One region of the Yersinia sp. 2541 StPb PI genome, then DNA from elsewhere that is predicted to be linked to it. Evidence: predicted binding sites of a transcription regulator. Region 1 holds the regulator's gene; each other region holds the start of a gene.

Region 1 (3,739 bases):
TGACATGCAACAACGTCAGTTTTGCCCATTTCATCAGCTTGGTATCCATGCAGTTTTTAGGATTTGACTGCATTCTCGGCTAAAACTGCGGGAACAATCAATCGATTCGGCAAGGTAAAGATAAATCGAGTCCCCAGACCGACTTCGCTCATGACCTCTAAACGTGCATCGTGATGACTCAATGCATGTTTCACAATTGCCAGCCCTAATCCACTGCCCCCCGTTTGCCGTGATCGGGCTTTATCCACCCGATAGAACCGCTCCGTTAGCCGTGGAACATGTTCAGGACCGATTCCCGGCCCATTATCGCTGACCTGAAATTGTGCACCTTGTGGCGTTTGCTGCCAACACACCTCAATTTGGGTACCAACAGGCGTGTGATTGACGGCGTTATAAACCAGATTTGATACCGCACTGCGCAGTTGGTCTTCGTTACCAAACACTTTTAATTGGTCGTTAACCCGGAAGGTAATCTCATGTCGTCCGTTACTGAGAGCCTGAACTTCATGCTGTAACACTTTCAGCATCAACGGAATATCCACCCGCTCATTCATATCCACATTAGGTGCCGCTTCAATTCGTGATAGCGTCAAGAGCTGTTTTACCAATCCATCCATTCGCTTAGTCTGCTCTTGCATGGTCCCCAGTGCTTTATCCCGTAATGGCCCAACCAGCTCTTGGTCATTCATCATTTCCAGATAACCTTGCAACACCGTCAGTGGCGTACGCAATTCATGACTGACGTTGGCAAAGAAATTACGCCTTGCACCTTCCAACTGCCGCATCTGAGTAACATCACGGGCAACCATCAATAATTGCCCTTCTGAATAAGGCATCACACGAAATTCGACGTAATAACCATTGTTCAGTTGCAGAGTCAACGGGCGGGAGAACTCTTGTTGTTGCAGATATTGGCTGAATTCTGGGTAGCGCAATAAATTAAGGATATGTTGGCCGTTATCCTCCGGCCAACGAAACCCTAACAACTGCTGAGCTAAACCGTTACACCAGAAGATATTGCCATCAATTGTGGTAATAACTACCGCGTCAGGCAATGATTCGGCACCACTGCGGAAACGTTTGATAAGCAAAGCCAGTTCGCGCCGACGCCGACGATTTCGCAACTGCATTTGGTACAAGCCGTAAAATAAAGGCTCCCAGCTCCAGCGACCAGCAGGTGGTGTCATGCTACGGTCTAACCACAACCAGTGAGATAACTTAAGTTGATTATAGAAATTCCAAACCAGCGCCGCGACAGCTGAAATCAGCAATAGCCACGGAAGATAGCCGATGAAGGCACCCAGGAGTAATGCAGGCAGACAAAAAAGAGCCAGCTCGAGAGCCAGCGTTTTCCATGATAAGCGTTCTAACACAACGAATTCTCCGGCACTGAAAACTCAGTAGCGCGTTGAGAAACGGTATCCAGTTCCCCGGACAGTTTGTACCATTCTGTCATGACCATCAATTTCAAGCGCCTTGCGTAGCCGACGAATATGCACGTCAACCGTACGATCTTCTACATAAACGTTAGTGCCCCAAACATAATTAAGCAACTGTTCACGGCTGTAAACGCGCTCCGGGTGGGTCATAAAGAAGTGCAATAACTTAAACTCGGTCGGCCCCATATCCAGCGCTTGCTCATTGGCCATAACCCGATGTGAGGAAGGATCAAGGCTTAGCCCTTGCATTTCAATAACTTCCTCAACAGCCATCGGCGATATTCGGCGCATCACTGCTTTAATACGCGCAACCAGCTCCTTCGGCGAAAACGGCTTGGTAATATAGTCATCTGCGCCCACTTCCAAACCGCGCACCCTATCCTCTTCTTCGCCACGGGCCGTCAGCATCATCACCGGAATATCTCTGGTCAACGCTTCACGTTTCATATGTTTAATGAACTGAATACCCGAGCCGCCAGGTAACATCCAGTCCAACAACACTAAATCAGGGAAAGGCTCCGACAGACGAGTTACTGCGCTGTCATAATCTTCGGCTTCTAATGGTTGGTAACCATTCTGTTCCAACACAAAGCACACCATCTCACGGATTGGCGCTTCATCTTCCACCACAAGTATGCGTCTTGCCATCATCAACCCTGCCAGTATGTTAGTGGTCACTATTTGATTTCGGGAGCCATTATGCGTCAGTTTTGTGACATTTTTATGAAAAACATCACGCTTCTACTAGCAATAAGCATAGTGATAAATTTCATGATAATTGCAAAACACAGCAGTCAAGTTTGCGAGACGTCTCGGAGATTTTCCTCCTAGCCTTTTTTTAGCCGCGACATCCGGCGGGCAGCGTTTATAATCAGCGCCATTATCTTTGACTGATAACCTGCCGTGCGGGAGATTTATGCGCATTATTCATACCTCTGATTGGCATTTAGGCCAGCATTTCTTCACTAAAAGCCGCGCTGCTGAGCATCAGGCATTTCTGCACTGGCTCATTAATCAGATCGAAGAAAATCAGGTAGATGCGCTAATTGTAGCAGGTGATATCTTTGATACTGGCTCCCCGCCCAGTTACGCCCGTGAGCTATATAACCGTTTCGTGGTTGAGCTCCAACCCACTGGCTGTCAGTTAGTGGTATTGGGGGGTAATCACGATTCTGTGTCAACACTGAATGAATCACGGGGTTTGCTCTCTTATCTCAATACCACCGTTATTTCGTGCGCCAACAGCAATCTCGATCAACAAATCATTATTCTAAAAGACCGCCAACATCAACCTGCGGCTCTGCTGTGTGCGATCCCGTTTTTACGGCCAAGGGACTTAGTCACCAGTCAGGCGGGTGAATCTGGAGGGCAAAAACAACTGGCTTTACAAGAAGCGATCGCGGGCCACTACCAGGCACTGTATCAGCGGGCGGTTGAATTGCGTACCGAACTGGGTTTGCTACTGCCCATTATTGCCACCGGGCACCTGACTACCGTTGGCGTCACCACGACAGACTCGGTTCGCGATATCTATATTGGTACATTGGATGCTTTCCCCGCGCAGGCATTTCCACCAGCAGATTACATTGCTTTAGGCCATATTCATCGCGCCCAGCAAGTGGCTAAAACTGAACATATCCGTTATAGCGGCTCCCCCATTGCTCTCAGTTTTGATGAATTGAGCAAGGAGAAGAGCGTCTATCTGGTGGAATTCCACCAACAGGCACTGGCATCAGTTACCCCTCTCTTCATCCCACAATTTCAGCCAATGCAATTAATTAAAGGGGATTTAGCGCAAATAGAGCAGCAACTGGCTCAATTCTCTGAGCATCAAGGCTTACCCGTATGGCTAGATATAGAAGTTGCCACCCAAGACTATCTTACTGATATCCAACGCCGTATTCAGGCTCTGACCACAGAGCTACCGGTTGAAATTGTATTGTTACGTCGCAGTAAAGAACAACGTAACAACAGTATCGAGCGGCAGGAAAAAGAGACACTCAATGAGCTGAGTGTTACCGATGTGTTTGAACGCAGGCTGGCGCTGGAGCCAGACTTAGCCGAGCCGCGCCAACAGCGGATGCGTCAAATGTTCAATCAGGTGGTTGATGACATCACGCAAGATAAAGATGCCGCACAGGAGCAGCCTGCATGAGGATTTTAAGCTTACGTCTAAAAAACATTAATTCTCTGCAAGGGGAGTGGAAGATAGATTTCACCGCCGAACCTTTTGCCAGCAACGGTTTATTCGCTATCACTGGCCCGACAGGCGCAGGCAAAACCACACTGCTGGATGCCAT
Region 2 (3,739 bases), 1.4 Mb from region 1:
AATTGTGCTGTAACAGGTGTATCGTGACTTATTTAATCGCCATAGCATCACGCATGGTAAAGAACAGGTCGGTTTGGTCTGTTAGACCAACCACATTTGCCGCATGTGGTCCGTAAGCTGCTATGCGCAATTGGGTACCCGTGTGCCCTTGAGAATCATCTTCAGAGTTGCCATAGCTTATCGCCATAACTGCGCCATCTTTCGTGGTTAACGCTTGTGTTAAGCCAGGAGCTTTTGCATCTGCTTCAATAATTTGACTGGAATGCGCGTGATCTGCCGTCACAATAACCAAGGTATTACCTTCTGCACGCGCAAACTCCAGTGCTTTTTGTACTGCTTCATCCAAATCGACAGTTTCACCGAACTGACCACAAGGATTCGCCGCATGGTCTTGTTTATCAATGGATGCCCCTTCAACCTGTAAGAAGAATCCTTTTTCGTTATGTTTCAGCAGGTCAATTGCTTTTTCAGTCATCACTGCCAAGGTTGGAATATCTTTAGTACGCTCGGCATTGTTTTCACAAACTACCGGCGGCTTATCTAAATTGCCATGATAAGACGCTTTCGGCCCCTGCCAACGTACTGGCATGTTACCTGGGCTAAATAACCCTAATAGCGGTTTTTGTTGGTCTGCCTGCTTTATTGCATTCAGATCGTCAAGATTTTCGACAATAACATAACCTCGAGCCAAGGCTTGTTCACGCAGAGATTTATCTTTCCATTCACCGGCTTTAGCGACTTGGCTGAATGATTTAGCGCCACCACCCAATGTGACATCCGCGCGCCCGGCAATCATCTGCTCAGTAATTGAACCGCGCCCACCCTTTTCCAGCGCATTGCTACTGCACTTCTCGCTTGTTTCCTCCGGGCCATAGCATTTTCGCCCAGTTACGTGAGCAAACTGTGCCGCAGGAGTGGCATCTTGCAGTTCAGCAGTTGAAACGTTACCAGTTGCTTTACCGGCTTTCTTCGCTAACTCCAACAAGGTGACGTGATCTTTTCCGAACACATCAACACCCAGCGCGCCGTTATACGTTTTTACACCTGAGGACCAAGCTGTTGCGGAGGCAGCTGAGTCAGTCACGTAATCCGGTTTTTGCGTTTTCTTATCTAATGAGTAGTGCGTGTATTGCCCTGTCAGTGGTAACGCATCAATTCCTTTAAAGAAACCACCGGCCCCCATAGCATAGTTACGTGCTGAGGTGATTTCTGAATCGCCCATACCATCGCCAATCAGTAAAATGACATTCTTTACGGTTTTATTGGAAAGCGAATCACGAAGAGCCTGTGTCTGATCACCGGTCAAACGTCGTGCCCCGCCAAATTGAGTGACATCTCCCTTGGCGCTACGGTCATATAAGCCAGTGGCGGAAGCAACAGCATTCGGTGTAAACAATGAACTGGTGAGTATCAGACTGGATAACGCTATGCCGGACAAAGTGGATACGCGGTTCTGCATCGGTATAATTCCTTGTTGTAAAACAGTAATACAATTTGTATTGATTGGTTACAACGGATACTAGAACAAGCGAATGACGCTTTTATGACAGTCGCGATTAATTGTTATCTCTGACAATGCAGGCTCCCCTGACCTTTCCACGCGTTCACCACAGGCTAAATCAGGCCACCGTTGGCGCGTAAAACTTGCCCATTAATCCAGCCACCGTCTTTTCCAACCAGAAAAGCCACGGCTGCTGCAATATCCTCTGGCGTTCCTAATCTTTCTAGTGGCGCCATTTTCGCCATTTTTTCAATTAATTCGGGTGATTTACCATCAAGGAAGAGCGAGGTTGCCGTCGGCCCAGGAGCCACAGCATTAACGGTGATATTACGCCCCCGCAACTCTTTCGCCAGAATAGCTGTCATGGTTTCAACCGCCGCTTTGGTTGCAGCATAAACACCGTATTTTTCCAGTTTCAGCCCGACAACACTGGTTGAAAAGTTTACGATGCGGCCGCCATCTTTCAAACGCTTTGCCGCTTCACGCATCCCGTTAAAGCTCCCTTTCAGGTTAATGGCGATCTGACGGTCAAAGTGTTCATCATCACTGTCTGCAATGGCACTGAGAGATAGAATTCCAGCATTGTTGACCAAGACATCAACCCCGCCAAACGCAGCTTCTGCTTGAGAAAATAACTGTGCAACCGCTGCAGCATCACTGATATCCCCCTTCGCACTTACTGCATTTCCGCCCGCTTGTTGAATTTTGCGCACCAGTGTTTCCGCCTCAATGTCACTCCGGGCATAATTGATCAGAACGGTATACCCCTCCTGAGCCAAACGCTCAGCAATTGCTGCGCCAATACCCCGTGATGCTCCGGTTACAATGGCAACCTGCCCGGTTGTATTCACCATGATTTTCTCCTCGATGTGTATTTTATCGTTTGTGACGATGCATTGATTGCTATCCAGCAAGTGGAGCATGCTATGTTTAACCGCCCGCAAACAGAGAATGCCACTTTTATCGTTTCGGATAATCATCTATTATTCGTTAACACTATCCGAATAAAGCGAACAATCACGTGGACCGAATTGATGCAATGCGGGTATTTATCAGGGTAGTGGAACAACGCAGTTTTACCCAAACCGCCCAAGATTTAAATCTACCGCGATCTACAGTGACAGATGCCATTAAACAGCTCGAAAAGCGTTTAAATGTGCGCTTATTGCAGCGAACTACCCGACATGTTAGCCCTACTCTGGATGGTGGAGCTTACTACCAGCGCTGTCTGCGTATTATTGCTGATATTGAAGATGCTGAAATGGCCTTTGCCAATGCCAAGCCACGAGGTTTGTTACGAATTGATGTACAGGGCACGTTAGCCCGCCATTTCGTCTTGCCACAATTACCTGATTTTATTGCTCAATATCCTGACATTGAGTTATTTATCAGTGAAGGTGACCGCTTGGTCGACCTTATTCGAGAAGGTATTGACGGGGTGCTACGTGTAGGTAATTTACAAGACAGCGATATGGTCGCCCGCCGAGTGGCGTTGTTGCCACAAGTCACCTGTGCTGCACCGCAATATTTACAACGACAGGGTACTCCACTCCGGTTGGACCAGTTATCAGGCCATCAGATGGTAGGTTTTCGTTCTAGCGCAACCGGTAGCCTGATGCCACTGGAATTTGGCACTGACAGCACCCTTAGCCCCGATAAAACAACAGGTTATAATAAAGCAGCGTCCTCCAGGGTAATAACAGAAAGCGCATATCTACCCTCTGCTTCGTCATCATCTACTAAAACTCAGCAAGTAAAATTACCGACTGTTCTATCAGTCAGTGGTGCAGAAAGCTTTGTAGCAGCCGCACGTCTTGGATTGGGTATTATTCAAGTGCCTCGTTACCATATCGAATCTGACTTAATCGCTGGCACCTTGGTTGAGATACTACCAAAATACGCACCACCCCCGATGCCAGTCTCGTTCCTGTATCCTCACAACCGCCAGCTTTCCCCTCGAGTACGTATTTTCAGTGACTGGTTGAGCCAGTTATTTCTTGCCACCGAGATAAAGTGATAATACGCCGGTACGCCTATCCTGAATCAATGTTGCCACGATAGGCAGCCGCACCAACCGGCACAGCCGCCACTCATTATTGTGCTTTTTCAACCGATTGACAGATATCGATATCAAAATAACCATCAGTTATGCCGTCATTGAGGTAAACCTCATAACACGCACCTTCTACCGAACGATAACCACTTTGTGGCAGATGCTGGTTATACAACTCGCTCCAG
Region 3 (3,739 bases), 1.0 Mb from region 1:
TGCCACTGGCCTTTGCCTCAATCGTTACCGGTTCAGCCCTTGCTGTCTGGCTCGATAGTTTTAAACCTGCCGTAGCACTCCTCGCCTTATTAACTGCTGGCCTGCTGCAAATTCTATCTAATCTGGCTAATGATTACGGTGATGCCATCAAGGGCAGTGATACTGAAGAGCGTATCGGGCCATTGCGCGGGATGCAAAAAGGGATGATTACCCGCCAGCAGATGAAAGTGGCGCTGATTGTCACCGTTATTCTGACGATTATTTCCGGTATCGCACTCATTGCTGTGGCCTGTGAAAAACCCAGCGATGTTTTAGGCTTTTTATTGCTTGGGTTAATGGCAATTGTGGCAGCTATTACCTATACCGTCGGTAGCAAACCCTATGGTTATATGGGGCTGGGTGATATTTCAGTACTGGTCTTCTTCGGCTGGCTGAGTGTCGCGGGGACTTACTATCTCCAGGCTGGGCACTTTGACACTATCGTGATGTTACCCGCCACGGCCTGCGGTTTACTGGCAACGGCGGTTTTGAATATTAATAATTTGCGCGATATTGAAAACGACGCAGCTAATGGTAAAAACACGTTGGCAGTGCGTTTGGGGCCGGTGGTCGCACGTTATTATCATGCCATATTAATCGCGGCAGCAATTTTGTGCCTGGCAATATTCACACTTCAGAATTTGCATAGCTGGGCCGGCTGGATCTTTATTCTAGCCGTTCCGTTACTGGTCAAACATGCGCTGTTTGTACTGCGTGAGCCTACTGCTGCGGGTATGCGCCCAATGCTTGAGCATATGGTTAAAGCCGCATTACTGACCAACGTTCTGTTTGCTGTCGGTCTGGTATTCAGTTAATCCCAGCGATTTGTTCTTCAAACCTTCTCCGGGCCACACCCCATAAAGGCCAGCCCGGATAAATTTAACAATTGATGATTTTGCCAACAGCAGCCAGAAAGGGATATACTTAATCTCCCAGCCGCAACCAGACGTTAATCCTATGAAATATGATACTTCCGAACTCTGTGATACCTATCATGAAGAGGTAAATGTGGTAGAACCACTGTTCTCCAATTTTGGGGGGCGCACTTCATTTGGTGGCAAGATTACTACTGTAAAATGTTTCGAAGATAACGGCTTGTTGTTCGACCTGCTTGAAGAAAATGGTCTGGGCCGTGTTCTGGTCGTCGATGGCGGTGGCTCAGTGCGCCGTGCATTAATCGATGCTGAGTTAGCTGAATTAGCATTGAAAAACGAGTGGGAAGGCATTGTGGTTTACGGTGCTGTGCGTCAGGTAGACGATCTGGCGGAGTTAGATATCGGTATTCAGGCAATGGCTGCAATTCCGGTAGGTGCGGCAGATGAAGGCATTGGTGAGAGCGACATCCGTGTGAACTTTGGCGGTGTAACATTCTTCTCTGGTGACCACTTGTACGCAGATAACACTGGGATCATCTTGTCAGAAGAACCACTGGATATTGAATAATATCCCTCTGATTTTCATAAGAAAGGGCGATATTGATATCGCCCTTTTTGCTACTTCGTATTTGCAGTAGCTACGTGACAAGCCGCCTTCAACAACCGATTACGGTTGCGTTAAGCCAGCTAGCACTTAGACTTCTTCCATCTTTCCCAACAGTGCCCGCAGACGATCCTGCCAAACATGCTGCTCTTGTTTTAGTTGCTCATTTTCGCGCACTAAGGCTTCACGGCCACCAGCAGCATCCTGAACTTCTTGGGACAGGGTGTTATTCTTCTCTTTCAGCTCTTCAATTTCCATCTGTAGCAAAGTGATGGTATCAATCGCCTGCTGAACTTTAACTTCCAATTTCTCAAATACTTCAAATGACATTCTTCGGTCCCCTTATGGTAGCAAGGCGTACATCTTTTGGTCGCAGTCATCATTCTTAGCCGACGTCGCCGTATTAACTAAGTCACCGTATCTACTGAGCTGACACTCGGCAGATGAAACTGCTGTGAATACTTATCGCGCTATATATCCATCGAACTAGGTGTAACAAGCGCTATGTTCTAACGCGTTCCTTTGCAGAGGCAACGCAGCTTGATAAAAACGATGCTCTTGATAAACCGATTGTATGTAGCCAGCCCCCCCCTGTCTAGCGCCATACCGGTACAAACCACACTCTGTAGCAATTTCGTGTCAGTAACTATCAGCAAAAACCGAAAAACCGCTATGACCCATCCTGTAAAATTATACATGCCTTTAACAACTGATAGCGAAACCACTGGTCTGATCACACTTTCAAAGTCCCTTAACAGCCGTGAATAACGCGAAATCGCTCATTTTTATGACACACCACACACATTTTGATTTCGCTATTTCTCGTTTGTGCTCGTTAACGATAAATTTACATCACTCCCTTCGCGGTTCGAAGGGCAAAAATAAGAAATACCCTATAAATCTCTGTCTGTAGGACATCTACTATGAGCCAAACCGCTAGTTCGACGTTGAAGGGCCAGTGTATTGCGGAGTTTCTCGGTACCGGTCTGCTGATCTTTTTTGGTGTAGGCTGCGTTGCTGCATTGAAGTTGGCTGGAGCCAGTTTTGGGCAGTGGGAAATCAGTATCATTTGGGGCCTGGGTGTTGCCATGGCCATCTATTTGACAGCAGCAATCTCAGGTGCACATCTTAATCCGGCCGTAACCATTGCATTGTGGTTATTCGCTTGTTTCGATCGCCGTAAAGTTCTCCCTTACATTGTGGCGCAGGTTGCCGGCGCATTTTGCGCTGCCGCGTTAGTGTATGGCCTCTATTACAACCTGTTTGTCGATTTCGAACAAACGCACCAAGTGGTTCGCGGTAGCGCCGAGAGCCTGAATCTAGCCGGAATCTTCTCAACTTATCCAAATCCACATATTTCTGTGTTCCAGGCCTTCCTGGTTGAAACAGTGATTACTGCCATTCTGATGTGTCTGATTCTGGCACTGACCGATGATGGTAACGGTATTCCACGCGGCCCACTGGCTCCTCTACTGATTGGTATCTTGATTGCCGTTATCGGTGCATCTATGGGTCCATTGACTGGGTTTGCATTGAATCCAGCACGTGACTTTGGTCCAAAGGTATTCGCTTATCTGGCAGGTTGGGGCGAAATTGCCTTCACTGGCGGGCGCGATATTCCTTACTTCCTGGTCCCTATTTTCGGGCCTATCGTCGGTGCTTTACTCGGTGCTTTCGGTTATCGCGCCCTGATTGGCCGCCATTTACCATGCGATGTGTGCGTGGTTGATGATGAAGAAACCACGGTAACGACCACAGAACGTAAAGCATAAATAATAGATACTACCCAATAGATTTACGGCAACTTAAAAGTAGGCTAACTATGACAACTGAAAATACTACTCAAAAGAAATACATTGTCGCGCTTGATCAGGGAACCACCAGCTCCAGAGCCGTGGTGCTGGATCATGATGCCAATATCGTGAGTGTTTCTCAGCGCGAATTCACTCAAATTTACCCTAAAGCCGGTTGGGTTGAACATGACCCGATGGAAATCTGGGCGACGCAAAGCTCAACACTGGTTGAAGTACTGGCAAAAGCCGGTATCAGTTCTGACGAAATCGCCGGTATCGGTATTACCAACCAACGTGAAACCACCATTGTTTGGGATAAAGTAACTGGGAAACCAGTGTATAACGCCATTGTTTGGCAATGCCGTCGTACTGCTGATATCTGCGAAAAACTGAAAAAAGAAGGGCTGGAAGAGTACATCCGTTACAAC
Region 4 (3,739 bases), 390 kb from region 1:
CGTTATATTTATTATCCGGTGTTCCACCAAATTTCTGTTTAAAACTTTGATTAGGGATTAAAAAACCAGAGGTTGAATCTGGGTCAGCAAAACCGAACGCTTTACCTTTCAAATCTTCAATTTTCTGATAAGGGCTATCCGCTTTCACCACAACCACAGAGTGATAACCGCGTGATTTGTCAGTATCATCGATAGCAATACCTACAATATCAACGGCTTTAGGATCTTTAATATAAACAGAGGCAAAAGAGGAAGGAGACATACTTAATACCAAGTCAATCTTCCCACCTAATAGGCCTTGTATTACGCCAGAATAGTCTGATGCATTATGCAAGTTTGTTTTTACATTTAACTCTTTATCTAAAAACTCTTTGACACACATATTATCGCCAATTTGTTGTGTCGCATTCTGCCCACCAAGAATACCCAGATTAATTTCTTTTGGTGCATCCGCTGCTGTAGCATTAAATACCATAAAACTTGCCACTAATGAGGTAAGACAAAGTACTTTTTTCATTAAAATAACCTATTCTGATAAAGGGATAAGTGGGGATTAATGCAAAAGTTCAGTGGATTCATCGCTGTAAATATCTTGAATAATAGAATCATTTAACAGTGAAGGATGCCCATCAAAGACAATCCGCCCGTGGGCAATACCAATCACTCGGGTGCAATAGTCTTTCACCAAATCAACAGAGTGTAAGTTCACAATTACAGCAATATCGTTTTCACTTATTTTCTGTAATGTATTCATAATGCGGGTTGTGTTTTTTGGATCTAAAGAAGCGACAGGTTCATCAGCCAATAATATTTTGGGGTTTTGCATCATGGCGCGGCAAATGGCCACCCGTTGCATTTGGCCGCCAGAGAGATTCTCTGCACGCTGCAACGCATGGGGTAACATATTAAGCCATTGTAATAACTCAATTGCTCTAGCCCGATCTTCATCAGCAAATATTTTGAAAAATGATTTAAACGTGGAGGTGTAACTCAGGCGGCCTAACAAAACATTAGTAATAACATCAAGACGGGGGACCAAACAGAAATCTTGGAAGATCATGCCGCATTTTGCGCGCCATTTACGCATCTGCTTGGTTGTTAGTGCTGCAATATTTTGCGTATCGCCATTGTCATGGTAATTAATAATTTCACCCGCACTGCTGGGAATAGTGCCATTTAAAACATGTAACAATGTTGATTTTCCGGCACCGGAGCGGCCAATAATTGCAACAAACTCACCTGCATGGAGTTCAAAATTAATATCATCCAGCACACGGTGTTGTGATTGGTACGCTTTAACTAATCCCTTAACGGCAAGTACCTTCTTACGCGGTTCTTGCACCGCAGCCGGATAGTCAGCCACAGTGAATTTACGTAATGCCTGGCCCATAACATGTCTCTCAGATTGCCTGTCGTCATGAGCTATTAACGGATAATTCTATTGCATCTTGATGAAAGTTTTATGAGAGAAAGGTGACAAAAAATAGCCACCTTTCTTATACTTTACTCAATTACAGGATATTGATGAGTATCTAACTTCTTAATTTACGGTAGACGAACAGCACAACCAGTGAACCGATAACCGCCACGACAAAGCTGCCAAAATTAAACCCATCAACTTTGCCCATACCAAAGAAGACACTAATATAGCCCCCCACCAGGGCACCGACCACGCCAAGGATTACGGTCATAATAAAGCCACCGCCATCCTCTCCGGGCATAATCCATTTAGCCAAAACACCGGCGATAAGACCAAAAATAATCCAAGATAGTATGCCCATAAACACCTCCATAAAATTAATATTTGCTGATAACTGATTTGACTACCCACTGTTGTTGATCCGCCTTTCAGCTTTGCGTTCAATCTTAAACATAGGTCTCAGGTAAACATAACGGGCTTAACCTGACAGTCTTAAAACAGCTAACATCATTAAGTTAAGACCCGATTAACAAAATCTGCAAATCAGACCAGCCAAGTTAAATATAAATCAAATAACCGGCTGTCGCGGGGTGAAAACATGATTAATTCCCTGCTGTTGTAGCTTTTTCAATAAATCATATCCACCATTTGGCACACTATGCGCAAACTCTCGTTCGCTTGTAAACACAGGGCTGACCCAATACATATTAACCGGATCACCTTGTTGAAGAGGTAGAGTAAGATTGTCTGCATCAGCATATAACGCTGATGATAAAATATAGCCTTCATAACCCTTAGGGGCGACAGCCGACTCCAGTGTATGCCCTTCGCCAAGCCAGGTTATTTTACTCCAGGGAACGTGGGCAAATCCTGCCAGCGCACTGGCCATGTGAATAGCGTTGTCTTCGTTGACATATTGGCTATCAATTGCAATCGCCATCTCCAAGCGCCGGTATTTAGCTGCATCATCATTAAATAATATTTCAACCCATGGCTGAGGACGAATACTGACCCCCACGGTCAGAAAGTAATATATTCCCTCTTTCTCATGTTGGGAGATGGCCATTGGCGGCCACGTCCCCTGATCGATGGCATAATATTTTACCGATGGACCGAAGTGCTGCTCATAATATTGAATATATTCAGCTTGTAATGCAGGCCACGGATTTCCCTCTTCCTGTTGCCAGGCCCGCCAAAATTGACGAGTATGTTGCGCATTGGCATATTGTGTATTGGTTGAAGCTGACCCCAGAGGTAATGTCAGTGGATTATCTTTAATACAACTGGCGGAATAGCAAATTGAGTGATCAATATAGAGGCTCCAGCCAGGAATAATTGCCAACAGTTGTCCCTGATACCACAATGCCGCACCGTCGTCACTTTCAGACCAGACTATCGTAATATACTGCGCATCCAGCTCCGCCTCGCCCGCCACATTACGGCAGAACTCTGCGGCTAATCGTGGGGCCAACCCTTGTTCAAGGGCGGTATTATCAGCCGATGGTGGCGCAGCAACCAGATTTCTCACCCAGCAGGCACGCACGGGAAAACGCTCTTCAAATGCCTCCTGCGGATAAATATAGAAGTAAACTACCCGATTATCCTGTTGCACCACAGCAACCAATGTCTGGTTTTCATTACTGACTTCGGCCAGTACCTCAGATTCTTTCATATCGCCTCAACTGTATCGGCAAAGGGTTTCAGGCGAAACATACTGTATTGCCTGCTGTAAAATAAGCCTATTAGCGGAACACAGATAATCTCATGCTAATAACTTTAATACTGATAGTGTAAAGCATGGCATAGTGTAAAACGTCTTATCCCTTTAAATCATCAGCAAAAGTCTCAAAAATACGCCGAATGCGATTATTATTTGAATCTTATTTTTTATAATCGATTCAATATGATCCTATAGTGACCGATCGTAATTATAGACTGTCACCTCAATACCTATAACCAATAGTTGATAGTCTACAGCCTGAATTCACGCTAAAATAAAACCATTATTTCTCGCAGAATTGAGGGTTCACATGGCATATATACCGAAGAATTACACCCGGCTGGAAAGTGGCTATCGGGAGAAAGCACTGAAAATTTTTCCGTGGGTTTGCGGTAAATGTTCACGAGAGTTTGTTTATTCCAATCTGCGAGAGCTGACGGTTCACCATATTGACCATGATCATAGCAATAACCCAGAAGATGGCAGCAATTGGGAGATGTTATGCCTTTTTTGCCATGATCATGAACACTCTAAATACACCGAAGCAGACCAATATGGGTCGACTGTGATTGCCGGGGATGATGCCCAGAATGATCAGG

The links. The regulator PhoB, encoded in region 1, activates phosphate uptake and scavenging genes when phosphate is short. The targets are predictions, from matches to a motif close to CTGTCATAAAACTGNCNNAT.
Region 2: the regulator PhoB is predicted to act here: its motif matches at 1,531-1,550, upstream of phoA (alkaline phosphatase).
Region 3: the regulator PhoB is predicted to act here: its motif matches at 2,293-2,312, upstream of V1953_RS20710 (MIP/aquaporin family protein).
Region 4: the regulator PhoB is predicted to act here: its motif matches at 1,450-1,469, upstream of phnC (phosphonate ABC transporter ATP-binding protein).

The regions. Positions count from the first base shown of each region.
Region 1 is NZ_JAZGQB010000001.1:3,582,459-3,586,197, forward strand. It holds gene V1953_RS16175 (PstS family phosphate ABC transporter substrate-binding protein) at 1-34, opposite strand, end outside; gene phoR (phosphate regulon sensor histidine kinase PhoR) at 57-1,373, opposite strand; gene phoB (phosphate response regulator transcription factor PhoB) at 1,398-2,087, opposite strand; gene sbcD (exonuclease subunit SbcD) at 2,356-3,594, shown strand; gene V1953_RS16195 (AAA family ATPase) at 3,591-3,739, shown strand, end outside.
Region 2 is NZ_JAZGQB010000001.1:2,220,997-2,224,735, reverse strand. It holds gene phoA (alkaline phosphatase) at 29-1,459, opposite strand; gene V1953_RS09890 (SDR family oxidoreductase) at 1,615-2,355, opposite strand; gene V1953_RS09885 (LysR family transcriptional regulator) at 2,523-3,518, shown strand; gene sbmC (DNA gyrase inhibitor SbmC) at 3,595-3,739, opposite strand, start outside.
Region 3 is NZ_JAZGQB010000001.1:4,614,146-4,617,884, forward strand. It holds gene V1953_RS20695 (1,4-dihydroxy-2-naphthoate polyprenyltransferase) at 1-854, shown strand, start outside; gene rraA (ribonuclease E activity regulator RraA) at 997-1,482, shown strand; gene zapB (septal ring assembly protein ZapB) at 1,609-1,848, opposite strand; gene V1953_RS20710 (MIP/aquaporin family protein) at 2,442-3,290, shown strand; gene glpK (glycerol kinase GlpK) at 3,341-3,739, shown strand, end outside.
Region 4 is NZ_JAZGQB010000001.1:3,187,499-3,191,237, forward strand. It holds gene phnD (phosphonate ABC transporter substrate-binding protein) at 1-517, opposite strand, end outside; gene phnC (phosphonate ABC transporter ATP-binding protein) at 554-1,390, opposite strand; gene V1953_RS14380 (GlsB/YeaQ/YmgE family stress response membrane protein) at 1,533-1,781, opposite strand; gene V1953_RS14385 (suppressor of fused domain protein) at 1,989-3,092, opposite strand; gene yajD (HNH nuclease YajD) at 3,451-3,739, shown strand, end outside.